DNA from 2 places in the Novosphingobium sp. PhB55 genome. Region 2 is predicted to be linked to the other one. Evidence: riboswitches for the same ligand, from Rfam matches in the RefSeq annotation. Region 2 holds a riboswitch; the other holds the start of a gene.

Region 1 (7,438 bases), on a different contig from region 2:
CTTGTGCGACGGTGTTGCCAAGGCTGGAAGGAGCTGCGGGATGCGCGAGATCAATTTCGACGGGCTGGTCGGGCCCAGCCACAACTATGCGGGCCTGTCGCTGGGCAACATCGCTTCCGCTTCCAATGCCGGCGCCACGTCGGCCCCGCGCATGGCCGCGCTGCAAGGGCTGGGCAAGATGCGGCGCATGCTGGCACTGGGCCTGCCGCAGGGCTTGCTCCTGCCGCAGGACCGGCCCGATGCGGACTGGCTGCGCAAGCTGGGCTTTTCGGGCAGCGACGATGCGGTTCTGCGCGCCGCCTGGGAGCAGGACCCGGCGCTGCTGCGCAATGCGTTCTCGGCCTCATCGATGTGGACCGCCAATGCCGCCACCGTCTCGCCCGCGCCGGATACGGCGGACGGACGCTGCCATCTGAGCGTGGCCAACCTCTCCACCATGCTCCACCGCGGTATCGAGCATGACCAGACCTTCCGCCAGTTGCGGCTGGCCTTTGCCGACGCGCGCTTCTTTGCGGTTCATCCGGCCCTGCCGCCCGGTCTGGGGGATGAAGGCGCCGCCAATTTCATGCGTCTGGGCGAAAGCCATGCGGAGCGGAGCCTAGAGGTCTTCGTTTACGGGGAGCGTGCGGTCCAGGGCAGTGCAGGGCAGGTCTTTCCCGCCCGCCAGCACCGCGCGGCCAGCGCGGCCATCGCCCGTCGCCACGGCCTTGCCGCCGCCGATCATACGCTCGTCCCGCAAGGCGAGATCGCCATCGCGACGGGAGCCTTCCACAATGACGTGGTCGCCGTGGCCAATGAAAACGTGCTGTTCACTCACGAACAGGCCTTTGCCGACCGCGATCTGGTCTACCGCGTCCTGCGCCGGCGAGTGCCGGGCGCGGTCATCGTCGAGGCACCGGCCGCGCGGATAAGCCTCGACCTCGCGATCCGCACTTACTTGTTCAATTCGCAGCTGGTGACACTGCCCGGCGGAGACATGGCGCTGATCCTGCCGCAGGAAGCGCGGGAGGCCTCTGCTGTCTGGGAATGGCTGGAAGAAGTGGTCGCGGCGGACAATCCCATTGGCCGTCTGGAAGTGGTCGACGTGCGCGAATCCATGCGCAACGGCGGCGGCCCGGCCTGCCTTCGCCTGCGCGTGGCGGTGTCGCGGGAAGCCCATGCCGCCATCGATCCGCGATTCCTGCTGGACGAGCGCGCCTGCGACCGGATCGAGGCGGTGATCGCGCGGGAATGGCCGGAAAACATCGCCCCTGAGGATCTCGGCGAGCCGGACTTGTGGCACCGCTGCCGCTCCGCGCGCGCTGCCTTGCTCGATGTGCTGGGCTTCGCAGCCGGAGAGCTTTGAGGCGGGCCAGGTTTTTGCCGGATCTTCCAGGTCATCAGGTGATTCCACCCGATTGGAACATGCTTCAGCCTTCGGGCGTCTTTTTGACGACAAGCGTATCGGCGGCAATCCAGCCCAGCAGCGCCGAAGTGTTGCTGCCGAAAGTCGCCTGCGCCAGTCCGCTCCGGTCGCGGCTGCCCACGACCACGAGATCGGGCGCGAACTGCGTTATGGCGCGGGCGAGCACTTCGTCGGGCGCGCCGAGTTCCAGGCGCGGCGTGATCCTGGCGGCAAGCGCCGCCGGCAAGGCTTGGTTAGCGAGAAATTCGTCGAGCCGGGCGCCTGCCTCGCACCGCAGTTCCTCGCGCATGCCGTCGGAATCGACCCAGCCGCGAAACGGTACGTGATAGGCGTGAACCACCTCGATCGGTACCTGGGGGAAGAGTTCGCCGGCAGTGCGCAAGGTCCGCAAGGCATCCACCGACAAGTCGACGGCCACCAGCATGCGCCGGTACGGCGTGCGGGCGCGTTGCTTGACCACCAGCACCGGCGCGGCGGCATTGCGGATGATATGGTCTACCGCCGTGCCCAGGAAATAGTCGCCGAGGTGATTGAACCGGGCGATGCCGGTCACGATAAGCGAGGGGGCAAGGTCCTGCGCCACGTCGGCAATGGTGTCGGGGGCGGGACCGGCGGGCAGAAGGATGCGGACATTGCCGGGATCGGCCGGCAGCGTCTGGCGCACATCGTCTTCGGCCACGCATTCCTCGGGGCGGAGGGCGTGGAGCACGCACGTCTCCACCTGCCATTGTCCGCCGAGCATGAGCGCCCGGTCCACCGCGCGGTCGCTTCGCGGGCTGAGATCCGTGGCGACGAGTACCGGTCCCCGTTGTTCTGCCATGTGCGGTCCCTTCTCTTCCTTCGTTCCCGGGCCGTCCGGCCTTGCGGCGCCCGGATGTTCAGTCCTTTCAGGCCGCCTCGACCGGAGCCTTCCGGCGCGAGGCCGTGAGGCGCAGGACGGCGAATCCGGCCAGGGCGGACACGATGGAGCCACCCAGCACGCCGATCTTGACCTCGTCGATGAGGATCGGATCGCTGAAGGCCAGCCCGCCCACGAAGAGGCTCATGGTGAAGCCGATGCCGCAGAGCAGGCACATGCCGTAAGTCTGCATCCAGGTGGCGCCGCTGGGTCGCTTGGCGATGCCCAGACGGGCGCAGAGCCAGAGCGCCAGGAAGACGCCGATCTGCTTGCCCAGGAACAGGCCGCCCGCCACGCCCATGGGAAGCGGCGCGATCAGATGCTCCATGCCCAGGCCCGCCAGCGAAACCCCGGCATTGGCGAAACCGAACAGCGGCACGATGGCATAAGCCACCCAGCCGTGAAGCCCGTGTTCGAGGCGGTGCAGCGGCGATTCCTCGCTGTCCGGCGCGCCGGGCGTGGCGCGGATCGGGATCAGGCTTGCGGCCAGGACGCCGGCGATGGTCGCATGGACGCCCGACAGCAGAACGGCCAGCCAGAGCGCCGCGGCCAGGATCAGATAGGGCCACAAGGCCTTCACGCCCACGCGGTTGAGCACGAACATGACGCCCATGATGACGCCGGCCGCCAGCAGGGCGGCGCCGTTGATCTCGCTGGTATAGGCCAGCGCGATCACCGCGACGGCGCCCATGTCGTCGACGATGGCCACCGTCGTCAGGAACAGCTTGAGCGAGGCGGGCACGCGCTTGCCGAGCAGCGCCATGACGCCGATGGCGAAAGCGATGTCGGTAGCGGCGGGAATGGCCCAGCCGCGCGCGAGACCGGGCGTGGACCCGGCGATGGCGAGGTAGATCGCCGCCGGGCAGATCATGCCTGCGGCCGCGGCGATCGCGGGCAGCGCGCGATCGGACCAGGTGGACAAGTGCCCGTCGACGAACTCGCGCTTGATCTCGAGGCCGACGAGCAGGAAGAACAGCGCCATCAGTCCGTCGTTGATCCAGTGGGCGAGAGACATCGGCCCGATCATGACGTGCAGCGTGTGGAAATAGGTGTCGGCAAGCGGGCTGTTGGCCACGATCAGCGCCAAAGCTGCCGCGACCATCAGCAGGATGCCGCCGGACGCCTCACTGTGCAGGAAGGCGCGCAGGGCGGAACGGGGGCGCTTGAGCAGGGGCATCGATGTCGAGCGTTCTCGTCGGGATGGCGGGCGGGAAAAGGCGGCGGACATGGCCCGATGCCTTTGCAGATACCGGCCAGCCTAACCGGGATGTGGCCCGAAGGCCACCCCAAGCGCTGCACTCCCCGCCGGTTTCCGGCAGGAGCCTCCGTACTTTAGGGCGTGGGTACCGTTTCGAGGGTGGGCACGGGAGCGGCAGGAGCGGCGGTGGTGGCAGGAGCGGGGGCGGGCTCGGAAGCGGCCGGCTGGATCGGCGCCGCGGGGGGATTGCCCTGCGGTGCGGGAACGGCGGGCTGTGCCGGTGCCGGTGTCTGCTCCGTCACGTCCTTTGTCGCTTCGGCCCTGGCTTTGGCTTCCGCTTCAGCTTCCTTCGCCTTGGCCTCGTCCTTGTTGTCGGCCGTCTTCATGCTCGGGCCGTAGACCGGCACCACGTCGGGCGTGATCCGGCCGTGGAGCGCCTCGATTTCCGCCTTACGCTGCCTCAGGTAGAGTTCGCGGTAGGCGGCGTAGGGCTTGTCTTCCTTGCGGATCTTGTTGATCCGCTCGTCGAAGGCCGCGCGCTCGCCCAGCTGGTCGACGATGGTCATCGGCAGCACGACCGCCGGATTGGTGAAGGGCTTGCCGACGACGGCGGGCACCAGCAGCCTGTCGACCGAATCGCCGATGATGTCGCGCAGCGTCGTCGGGCCGACGATCGGCAAATAGAAGAACGGACCGGGGCCGACGCCGTAATAGCCCAGCGTATTGGCCAGCCCATTGGGGCGATAGGGCAGGTTGAACGGTTTCTTCTTGGCCACGTCCACCAGGCCGGCCACGCCCAGCGTCGTGTTGATCGCGAAGCGGCCTGCGGTCTCCGCCGCCTTGCCGGGCTTGAACTGCAACAGGTAGGCGGCGAAGACCACCGGCTCGCTCAGGTTGGTGAAGAAATTGCGCAGCCCCTGGCGGACGGGGCGCGGCAGGCCCTTGTTGTACGCCTTGGCGACCGGCTCCAGCACGGCCTGGTCGACGGCCTGGACCGCCTTGAAGGATTCGATGTTCAGCTTCTGCAGCGGATCGCCCGGCGGTGCCGGTTCGGGCGCGGTGACGACGATGACCGATTCGGGCTCGTCGGAAGCGGCTTCCGGCGGGGTGGCAGAGGCGGCCGGCGCAGACGCGTCAGGAACTGTCGGGGCCGGATTTGCCGGGGCCGCAGGATCGGAGACCGGCGGGGTAGTCGCATCGGCAGGCTGAAGTGCCGCCAGCTGAAGGGCGCCAACTTGCGGGTTGCCAACTTGCAGATCACCTGCCTCTGCCGCGGTATCGACGGCGAAGTGAACAGGAGCGTCGGGCACCGACGGGCCCGTCATCAACAACGCCACGGCGGCAGCCGGCAAACTCATTCGATGGTCCTTAGCATATCGCGGTCTCTGCAGCGAAGACGATTTTTCCGCGATCAGGCAATTCCGCTGGGCTTTCCGGCCGCTAGGCTCGATTTCCGCTTTCGTCAATTGGACCGGCCGATGGCTGTCGCATCGCCCAAGCGCCCATTCGCCGCCTCTCGGACAGGCCGTTGCAAGATCGGGCCGAAGCGCTTATGACGCTTCCCAGCATCAAGAGTTGGGATGGCGCCCAACGCCAACCTGCCGATCCGGGCAAGGTGGCACTCCCCTCGGGGAGGATGTGGCCGACCCGGCAATCAACGGATCAAGCCACCAGCGTCATCCCCGAAAGAGGACCGACGCAAGTGCCCATCAAGATTCCCGACGATCTGCCCGCCCGCTCCATCCTGGAAGCCGAAGGCGTGGCCGTGATGCGCGAAAGCGATGCGGTGCGGCAGGATATCCGCCCGCTGCGGATCGGGCTGCTCAACCTCATGCCCGACAAGGTTAGCACCGAAACGCAGCTCGCCCGCCTGCTGGGCGCCACGCCCTTGCAGATCGAGCTGACCCTGGTGCGGATCAGCGACCATGTCGCCCGCAATACCTCGGCCGAGCATCTCGAAGCCTTCTACCGCCCCTGGTGCGACGTCCAGCACGAGCGGTTCGACGGTTTCATCATCACCGGCGCCCCGGTGGAGCGCATGGCCTTCGAGGAAGTGCGCTACTGGCCGGAGCTGCGCCGCATCTTCGACTGGACGCGTACGCACGTCCATAGCTGCCTGACGATCTGCTGGGCTGCGCAGGCCTTCCTCCACCACTTCCACGGCGTGCCCAAGCATGCGCTCGACGCCAAGGCCTTCGGCGTATTCCCCCATCGCAATCGCGCGCCGAACTCGCCGTTCCTGCGCGGCATCTCGGACGAATTTGCAGTGCCGGTCTCGCGCTGGACGCAAGTGCGCCGCGCCGACCTGCCAGAGGGCGGCGATTTGCGGGTGCTGGCGGAGAGCGACGACAGCGGGCTCTGCCTGCTCCACGATCCGGCCCGCCGCGCGCTGCTGATGTTCAACCATCTGGAATACGACGGCGACACGCTGGCCAACGAATACAACCGGGATGGCGGCCCGATCCCGGCAAACTACTACCCGAACGACGATCCCTCGCTGCCGCCGATCAATGCCTGGCGCAGCCATGGCCACTTGTTCTTCGGCAACTGGATCAACGAGATCTACCAGACGACACCTTTCGAGGCCGCGTCCATCGGCCAGTCGGCGCGCGGCGAGGCGGCAGCGGATGAACGGGCCGCAATCGGGTCGGCCGCAATCGAGCAGGCCGATGGGCCGGTAGACCTGGCCCCGGCGTAACCTCGATGCCGCGCGCGGCCCGGCCGGTCGCGGAATTTTTTCCAGTCGAATGAAGCATTTGTAAATTTCTGTTGCCGGGATCGGCGGGGAGCGACGCGCATCCCGGCCGTCTGGGGGCATGGCGTCCTATAATGCCACTGCCCCCTATCGTCCCATAACAGGACTTCCATGCATTTCGCTTCTTCCGCCGGGTTGGTCCTGGCGCTGTTCTTCCTGCCCGTCACTGCCCAGGCCGCCGACGATACGCCCGACTTTTCTGTCTCGGGTGCCGCCACGATCATCAGCGACTATCGCTTTCGCGGAATTTCGCTGACCGGCAAGGATCCGGCGGTCCAGGCGACGATCAATCTCTCGCACAAGAGCGGGGTCTACCTCGGAACCTGGGCCTCGTCGCTCGACATGGGCGATCGTTACGGCCCCACCGAGGTGGATTTCTACGGCGGCTGGGCCGGGACGGTGGCTGCCGCCACCACGCTCGATGTCGCCCTGGCCTATTACAGCTATCCCGGCGGCGAACGCCCGGCGGCGGGGGCCGGCGCGGCGAAAATCGAGTATTTCGAGACGACCGCCCGGCTCACTCACGATTTCGGCCCGCTCAGTGCCACGGTCGGTTCCGGCTATAGCTGGGACCAATCGGCACTCGGCGGCGACCACCTCTATCTCTTCGGAGAGACCGCCGCGCCGATCCCCGGCACGCCGCTGACGCTGAGAGCGCACGGTGGCCGCAGCAAGGGCGCGATCAGCCCGAAACCCGGCGGATATTACGACTGGTCGCTGGGCGCCGACGCGGCTCTCGGACCCGTCACCCTGGGCCTTGCCTATGTCGACACCGATCTGGGCAGCGCCTCCGCTGCCGATGCCGCCGCGCTCTTCTCGCTTACCGCGGCCTTCTGAAGATACCTCCTGGAGCTGGAAAATGAGAGACGTTTTCAACCGCATGCATATAGCGGGCAAGCTGATGACGGTCGCCGGACTGGCCATCGCCGTGCTGCTGCTGCTGGGCTTCACCGCCGTGGTGGTGGAGACCGGCTCGGCCGTGGGTGCCTTGTCGGACCAGTCCGCCGTGGCGCAGGCCGATGCCGAGGGCAATCGGGTCGAGACCGAAGTCGCGACTTTCGCCGGAACCGCCCGCGCGCTGGCCTCGACTTTGGGTGGCATGCACGCGCGCGGCACGCGCGATCGCGGCCTGGCGGTGAGCGTGCTGAAGACCGACCTGCTCAAGTCCAAGGTCGCCCAGGG
Region 2 (7,438 bases):
TGAGATCGTCGGTCATGCGGTCGTGGCGGGCATCGGCCAGCAGGACCCGGAACGTCGCGGGTTCGTGCCCTTCTGGCAGCGTGACGGAAATGGAGCTGTAGCGGCCGTCCATGGCGGTCATCACGGTGGGCCAGGCGCGCAGGAGGCGCGGCGGGGCTGCGGGGTCCTCGGCATGGTCGGGTTTTACGCCGCCGTGTCCGCCTTCCTCGCGGCTGGTCTTGCCGGTGAGGGTGTAGAGCACGCCCTGGCGGTACCAGTCGTAGGACCACCAGAGGCCGGTCATGGCGCTGAGCAGATAGACCAGGGCCACCCAGCCGCCGATGACGGCATGGAGCGCGCGATAGAGATTGCGGCCGCTCTTCCTGAGATCGAGCACGAGCCAGGCCCGCCAGTCGAACGTGCGACGCGGCCAGCGCAAATAGAGACCGGAAATGGCGAAGAACACCAGCGAGATCGCCGAAAAGGCTGTGATCTGGCGGCCGATGCCATTGGGGCCGCCGGGCAGGGCCAGCCAGCGGTGCAGGTTCTCGATCGTGCGGAAAAAGCCCGCGCTGGTCGCCTGGCCCAGCAGCATGCCGCTATGCGGGTCGACAAAGCTGCGCTCGCCGCGGCGCTCACCTTCCCGGGCCGCGAACTGGACGGTCCAGGCCGCGGCGGGATCGCTCTCCACGTTCAAACGCTCCACGGCCTGGCCGGGGCGCTGGGCGGCGGCGCGGGCGATCACTTCGTCGGGCGAGAGGGCGGGGCCGGTCGCGTGGGAGAGCGTGACGATGCCCGGGCTGAGGGCGCGCATGATCTCGTTTTCGAAACTCAGCGTGGCGCCGGTCAAACCCATGACCGCCAGCACGAAGCCGGCCGTGATTCCGAGGAACCAGTGAATTTGGAACAAAACTTGCCGCGTCACCCTGATCGCTTTCCGAAAATCTGGTGGCGCCACTCACCGTTACCCTGGAAAGCAGGTGCCGATAAGCATCCCGAACTTTCGCCAGCTTCCCCTCCATTTTCTCCGCTAATGAGATACAATCGCAATAGCAATGGGGATTTCACACGTTTGCGGGATCGACGGGGGGAGCGCTATTCGTCCAGGTCGCGGAGGTTGAGGGCCTGTCGCAGGGCCTCGACGGCCGGGGTGGTCTCGTCCTTGGGCGTTCGCGTCCAGTAGTCCAGGTGCTGGAAGCGCAGGCGCTTGCCCGGCAGCTTCACGTCCTTGACGCCGGCGCCGAAATGGCGCGCCACCGGGCCGGAGATGGGATCTCCCAGAACCAGCAGCGAGGTGGGAAACCAGTGGTTTGTCCAGACGGTCGGCGCAAAAGGCGCTGCGTGATGGGGGATACGCGCGCCTTTGCCTTCGGGGTAGGAGAACTGCCGGTTCCGCTCGCTCCAATATTCGAAGAGCGGCGGGTCGACGGGAAATTCGCGCCGGTTCTTTCGGCGCTCGAAGGCGGCGGCATCATCGGCCAGCAGCAGGTCCGCCTTGCCCAGCGGCGAGCCGAGCGTCACCAGGTCGCTCACCAGCCAGGGGGCTTCCGGCACACCGGCCAGGGCGCGGCGATAGGCGCGCTGGGCATTGCGCCAGGCGGGCAGGGCGGTTTCCTCCAGGGCAGAATCGCCGCCGCGCCGGGCCGCCTCGAGTACCGCCCCGGCCTTCTCCAGCGCGGTCAGTCTTTCCAACAGGGGCGAGCCGGCGGCATGGAGCGCCTGGAGGCGAAGCGGATCGAGCTGCGCCCAGGCCTGGGTCAGGATGTCATAGGCGATCACTGAGCCGAGGCTGTGGCCGACCAGCACGATCCGGTCGTACTCGCCGCTTTCGGTCAGCTTGCGCAGCAGCTCGACGCCGCCGGCCCGGATCCGCTGACGGGCTTCGACATTGTCCGGCTCCGCGCGCAAGTAGCGTGCCGCGTCGCCGACATAGGGCACCAGCATGCCCACGATCACGCTTGTGAGCGCGGGGCCGATCAGGCCGGGCAGCAGCGTCCACCAGAGGCGGTGATCCGCTTCGTCGCCGGACAGGAGCTGCCAGGCGACGATGGCGATGGTGATCGCCAGGCCCACCAGCCAACCCGCGATCCAGTAGGGCAGGTAGGCGCGCGGAATGCTCTGCGGGCTGCGGAAGAACAGGGAGGCGATCCAGCGGCCGATCCCGGCCACCGTGTTGCCGATCATCATGTGCGCCCAGTAATACTCGAAAAAGTCGACGCGGCGGGGATCCGGCGGGTCGAAGTAACGCGTTGTTACCCGGCGCAGCTCGAAATTGTCCGAAGTGACGTCGGGCTTGGAGTAGACGGTATTGTCATAGCCCGCGACGAGCGAGCGGTCTTTCGACCATGCCGCGTCGATGAAGCTCCAGAGCGTGTCCATCGGCCGCTGCTCGCCGATGCCGTGGACGAGAATGACTGCCGTTTTGCGCACTTCTGCCAAGGATCGCCCCCCGTCTCGTCACGAAGGGCGATCGTAACATGCAAGTTATGCGGTGTTTACTGCCAATTCCTCAGAGCTTCTCTGAAAATTCGCGGTCCCCGAATCTTGCGGCACGAGGTTATTTTCCCGCGCCAGCGCGATCACGTCGGCGGCGAGACGGTCGACTTGGGCGGGGTCGGCATCCCAGGCGAACATGAACCGCGCACCGCCGCCGATGAACGTGTAGAAACGCCATCCCCGGGCGCGCAGCCCGTCCAGCACCGGCTCGGGCGCGGCCAGGAACACGGCATTGGCCTCCACCGGGAAGATGAGGTCCAGTCCTTCGATCCCGGTGACGGCGCCGGCCAGCCGGCGGGCGCAGGCATTGGCGTGGCGGGCATTGCCCAGCCAGGCGCCGGTTTCCAGCACGCCGATCCACGGCGCCGAAAGGTAGCGCATCTTCGAGGCGAGCTGGCCGGCCTGCTTGCAGCGATAGGCGAAGTCTTCGGACAGGGCGTGGTCGAAGAAGATCACCGCCTCGCCCGCCGCCATGCCGTTCTTGGTGCCGCCGAAGCAGAGCACGTCCACGCCGGCCTGCCAGGTGATCTGCGCCGGCGCGCAGTCCAGGGCGGCGCAGGCATGGGCGAAACGGGCGCCGTCCATGTGTAGCTTCAGCCCGAGTTCGCGGCAGGTGGCGGAAATCGCCTCGATCTCGGCAACGGTATAGACCTGCCCGGTTTCGGTGGGCTGGGTGATCGTGACGACGCGGGGCTTGGGGAAGTGGATGTCCGAGCGGCCGGTCGCTAGGCCGCGGATGGCGGCGGGGGTCAGCTTGCCGTCAGCGCTTTGGGCGACGAGCAGCTTGGAGCCGTTGGAGAAGAACTCCGGCGCGCCGCACTCGTCCGTCTCGACGTGGGCCGAGGACGAGCAGATCACCGAGTGGTAGGACTGGCACAGCGCGGCCAGCGCCAGCGAATTGGCGGCCGTGCCGTTGAAGGCGAAATAGACGTCGCAGTCAGTGGCGAAAAGGTCGCGGAAGGCGTCGGCGGCGCGGCGGGTCCATTCGTCCTCGCCATAAGCGGTCGCGGAGCCGCGGTTGGCCTGCTCCATGGCGTTCCAGGCTTCCGGGCAGATGCCGGCATAGTTGTCGCTGGCGAACTGCTGCGTGGGTCCTGAGGGGAACTGTTCGGACATGCGGTCTTCCTTCTGGCGCGCGATGGACTTCGGGCGAGCCGGGAAGGAACGACGGCGATGCAGCTGGAAAACCCGTTTGTTGCCGGTCCGGCCACATCCCTTCGCATGTCTGCGAAGGTACCACCTTGCTCGGGAGCAGGTTGGTGCCGGGCGCGATCCCGACTCTTGATGCTGGGGCGCTGACTAGGCCCGGCGCCCGAATTCGTCAACCGGTTCTGCGGATTCGACCGCACACTTATCCCTTTTCGCAGGCCGATCAGCAGTAAGTCTGACTCGACGAAATTGCGGCAGCTTCGTAGCTTTTTCCTACGCTTCCGGCCGTTATGCCGCGCGGGCGCGAGGAACCGAAGAACACATGGGGCGGACTTTCGACGCGACGGCATCCGGCGTCAGCCGGGCACGCAATGCCTTGCTGATCACCGATCCCAATCGGCTGATCAGCTATGGACGGCTGATTACGGCGATCTTCGCCGTCATCGCCATCTATCTCGACCCCACCCAGCCCAGCCGCTACCGCGCGGAAGTGCAGGACGTGCTGGCGATCTACCTCGTCATGGCGATCGTGCTGGTGGCCGTGCCGATCCGGCGGCCGGTCGACAGTCCGGTCCATTTCCTCGTCCATGTGCTCGACACCGCCATTCTCGGCTGGCTGGCGTTCCTGACCAACGAACTGACCAGCCCCTTCTTCTCGTTCCTGCCCTTCACTTTGCTGGCGATGACCGTGCGCTGGGGCTTCATGGGCGCCATGATCGGCGCGGTCATGCTGGAAGTGGTGCTGTTCACGATCGGCATTCCCGACATCCTCGACGGGGAATCGGAACTGAACGTGCTGATCATCCGCACCGTCTACTTCCTGGTCTGCGCGGTGATGCTCGGCTATTTCGGCGCCTACCGCGAGAGCAGCCGCGAACGGCTGGCGCGCCTGGCCGGCTGGCCGATGGATGCGGGCGTCGGCGACCGGCGCGGTTGGCTGGCGGAACTCTGCGGCCATTCCGGCGCGATCACCGGCTGCGAAAGCCTGATCCTCATCTGGCGCGAGCAGGACGAGCCGACCGGGTTCATCGCCCACTGGCGCAAGGAAGGCCTGCGCCTGCTGCCGCTCGACCCGGCGACGTTCCGCAGCGTTTTCGCGGAGGCGCGGCTGGACTTCATGGACCGCACCCGCGCCAGCCTCGTCAGCCCCGCAGAAATGTCCGGATTGACGCTGGCGCTCGATGCGCTGGGATTGCCGCGCCCCCTGCCGCACGACTACGCCGTGCGCTCCGGCTTCTCGGGTCTGCGCTTTCGCGGCGCGATGATCGTGGTGGACCCGGACGGCCGCCCCGAAGATGCCCTGGCCCTGACCGAGATCATCGCCGCGCGCACCGGTTCCGAGCTGGAGCATGTCGAGCTTGTGGCACGGCGCGCCGACAGTGCCCGTGCCGAGGAACGCAGCCGCTTGGGGCAGGACCTGCACGACAGCGTGCTCCAGGATCTCACGGCGACCAGTCTGAAACTGCGCAGCCTGGCCGCCCGCGAACCCGAGGTGGCGCAGGACCTCAAGGCGATCGAGGAACTCGTCACCGAGCAGCAGCGGCGCATTCGCCGCTTCGTGGAGGAACAGCGCGACGTCTATGCGGACCAGCCCACCGATATGGTGGCGGACTTGCGCCGCCAGGCGGACCTGCTGGAGAAGAAATGGGGCGTCACCGTCGCGTTCGACTGGCACGGCCGCTCCACCCACTTGCCGCGCAACCTGGTGGAGGAAGTGATCGCGCTGTTCTCCGAGGCGACGGCCAATGCCGTGCGCCACGGGTCTGCCACCCGCGTCGCACTGGAAGCGCGGCGCGTTGGCAGCGCGCTCGAACTCGGCGTGGTGGACAACGGGCGCGGGCTGGGACCGGCGGCGAACGGGATCGGCCCGGTTTCGCTCCGCAGCCGCGCCATGCAGCTCGGCGGCTCGATCGCGCTCAATGACAGTGCCGACGGGCTGCGCGTCACCATGGTCATCCCGCTGGACGAGGCGGCATGAGCGTCGTGAACCTCAAGACCTGCCGGGTCCTGGTTGCCGACGACCATCCGCTGCTGCTGCGCGGGCTGGCCGACCTGCTCCAGGCGACCCGCGAAGTCGAACTGGTGGAAGCGACGGGCAGCGGTACGCGCGCCTTGGCGGTGATCCGCGACAAGCGGCCCGAAGTCGCCGTGCTCGACGTGTCGATGCCCGATGTCGGCGGGCTGGCGATCCTGCGCGCCATTCGCGAAAACGGCTGGCCTGTGCGGGTCATATTCCTCTCGGCCACGATGACCGGAAGGCAGATCGCCGAGGCCATCGGGCTTGGCGTCTGGGGCTTGCTGCTGAAGGACTATGCCTCGGATTCGCTGCTGGATTGCCTGCATGAGGTCATGGCCGGCCGCAAGTGGCTGCCCGAAGACCTCGTGGCCAAGGCCAAGCGCGGCGGCGGCGTCGATATCGGCGGCGAGATCGCCAGCCTGACGCCGCGCGAAAAGGAGATCAGCGCGCTGGTCTGCCGGGGCTTCTCGAACAAGGCCATCGCCGGGATGGTGGGATCGACCGAAGGCACGGTGAGCATCCACCTGCACAACATCTACCGCAAGCTCGACATTTCCAGCCGCACCACCCTGGCCACGCTTTTCGTCAAGTATCAGTCCCAGATCAGCGACAACGGCTGACCATGGACCGGGCGGCGGCAGGAGCGGGGGGCGACGCCGGCAGCAAGAAGGGCGGCGGACAACTGCGCTTCTGGCTCGGCGCCCTGGTTGGCGCGGTGTTCCTGGGGCTGCTCTGGACTTCGGTGGACATGGCGGCCGTGGGCGCCTTGCTGGCGCGGGCGAGCTGGCCGCCGCTGGTGCTGGCGCTGCTTGCCTATGGGCTCGATTTCCTGCTCCGCGCTTGGCGGTTTCGCGTCCTGCTCGATCCGGGCGGGCGGCAAGTGCCGTTCGGGCCGAGCGTTGCGCCTTTCGTCGCCAGCTTCGGGATCAGCGATATCCTGCCGTTCCGCCTCGGCGACGTGTTCCGCGTCTACTGGTTCCACCGCAGCTTCTCGCTGCCGATGGGCCATGTGCTCGGCGCCATGGTGGTGGAGCGCGTGCTCGATCTCGTCTCGATCCTGATGGTCGCCGGGCTGGCGCTGCTTCTGGTCGACACGGCCTTGCCGGCCGAGATCGTGGCGCAGTTTCGCCTCGTGCTGTTAGTGGCGGTAGGGGCGAGCCTGCTCGTTCTGCTGTCGCCCGGCGCGATCGAGGCGGTGGCCGGATGGGCCGAACGCACGTTTCCCGTGTCTCTGGTGGCCCGCATTGCCCAGACCGCCCGCTCGGTGGCGGGGGCCGTGCGCGGCACCGGCGATCCGCGCCGCATCCTGGGCATGGTCCTGCTGTCCTTCGCGCTGTGGCTGCTGGAAAGCCTCGTCATGCTCGGTGCCTGGGTGAGCCTGGGCGGCGAGGTGGGCGGCGCATTGAAACCGCTGGTGGCCTTTGCATTCTCGACCTTGGGCACGCTGGTGCCCGCGCTGCCCGGCCATTTCGGGTCCTACGAATTCTTCGGCATGCTCTCCTACCGCGCCGTCGGCGTCGATGCCGAGCAGGCGACGGCGACGATCCTGCTGGCCCATCTGCTGCTCTGGCTGCCGACCGCGCTGTTCGCGCTGGGCTGGCTGGTATCGATGCGGCGGGAGTCTCCGCTGCTGGTCATGAAGGCGGGCCAGGCCGGCTAGGCTTGCGCCGCAGCGTGAGGCATGCGCCGGGACACCGGAAGGCCCGCGGGCAGGACGCTGCTTCCTGTCGGATTCCCGATGATGGAGGGATAGAGCGCGGCTGGCCTTTGGCGCCGCGGCAAAAAGGCGTCGGTGCG

The links. Region 2 has a riboswitch for S-adenosylmethionine ahead of EDF57_RS23695 (low specificity L-threonine aldolase). Riboswitches for the same ligand answer to the same signal wherever they lie in the genome.
Region 1: linked by a shared signal. The riboswitch ahead of metA (homoserine O-succinyltransferase) and the one ahead of EDF57_RS23695 (low specificity L-threonine aldolase) in region 2 are both predicted to bind S-adenosylmethionine.

Annotation. Positions count from the first base shown of each region.
Region 1 covers NZ_SODQ01000002.1:716,551-723,988, forward strand. The annotation lists gene EDF57_RS07405 (N-succinylarginine dihydrolase) at 41-1,345, shown strand; gene EDF57_RS07410 (universal stress protein) at 1,410-2,225, opposite strand; gene nhaA (Na+/H+ antiporter NhaA) at 2,293-3,480, opposite strand; gene EDF57_RS07420 (VacJ family lipoprotein) at 3,636-4,859, opposite strand; SAM-I-IV-variant riboswitch at 5,062-5,169, shown strand; gene metA (homoserine O-succinyltransferase) at 5,204-6,199, shown strand; gene EDF57_RS07430 (TorF family putative porin) at 6,368-7,093, shown strand; partial or broken gene EDF57_RS07435 (methyl-accepting chemotaxis protein) at 7,116-7,438, shown strand, end outside.
Region 2 covers NZ_SODQ01000012.1:63,906-71,343, forward strand. The annotation lists gene EDF57_RS23685 (sulfite reductase flavoprotein subunit alpha) at 1-904, opposite strand, end outside; gene EDF57_RS23690 (hypothetical protein) at 1,075-2,418, opposite strand; gene EDF57_RS23695 (low specificity L-threonine aldolase) at 2,464-3,591, opposite strand; SAM-I-IV-variant riboswitch at 3,657-3,768, opposite strand; gene EDF57_RS23700 (histidine kinase) at 3,947-5,602, shown strand; gene EDF57_RS23705 (response regulator transcription factor) at 5,599-6,261, shown strand; gene EDF57_RS23710 (lysylphosphatidylglycerol synthase transmembrane domain-containing protein) at 6,264-7,301, shown strand.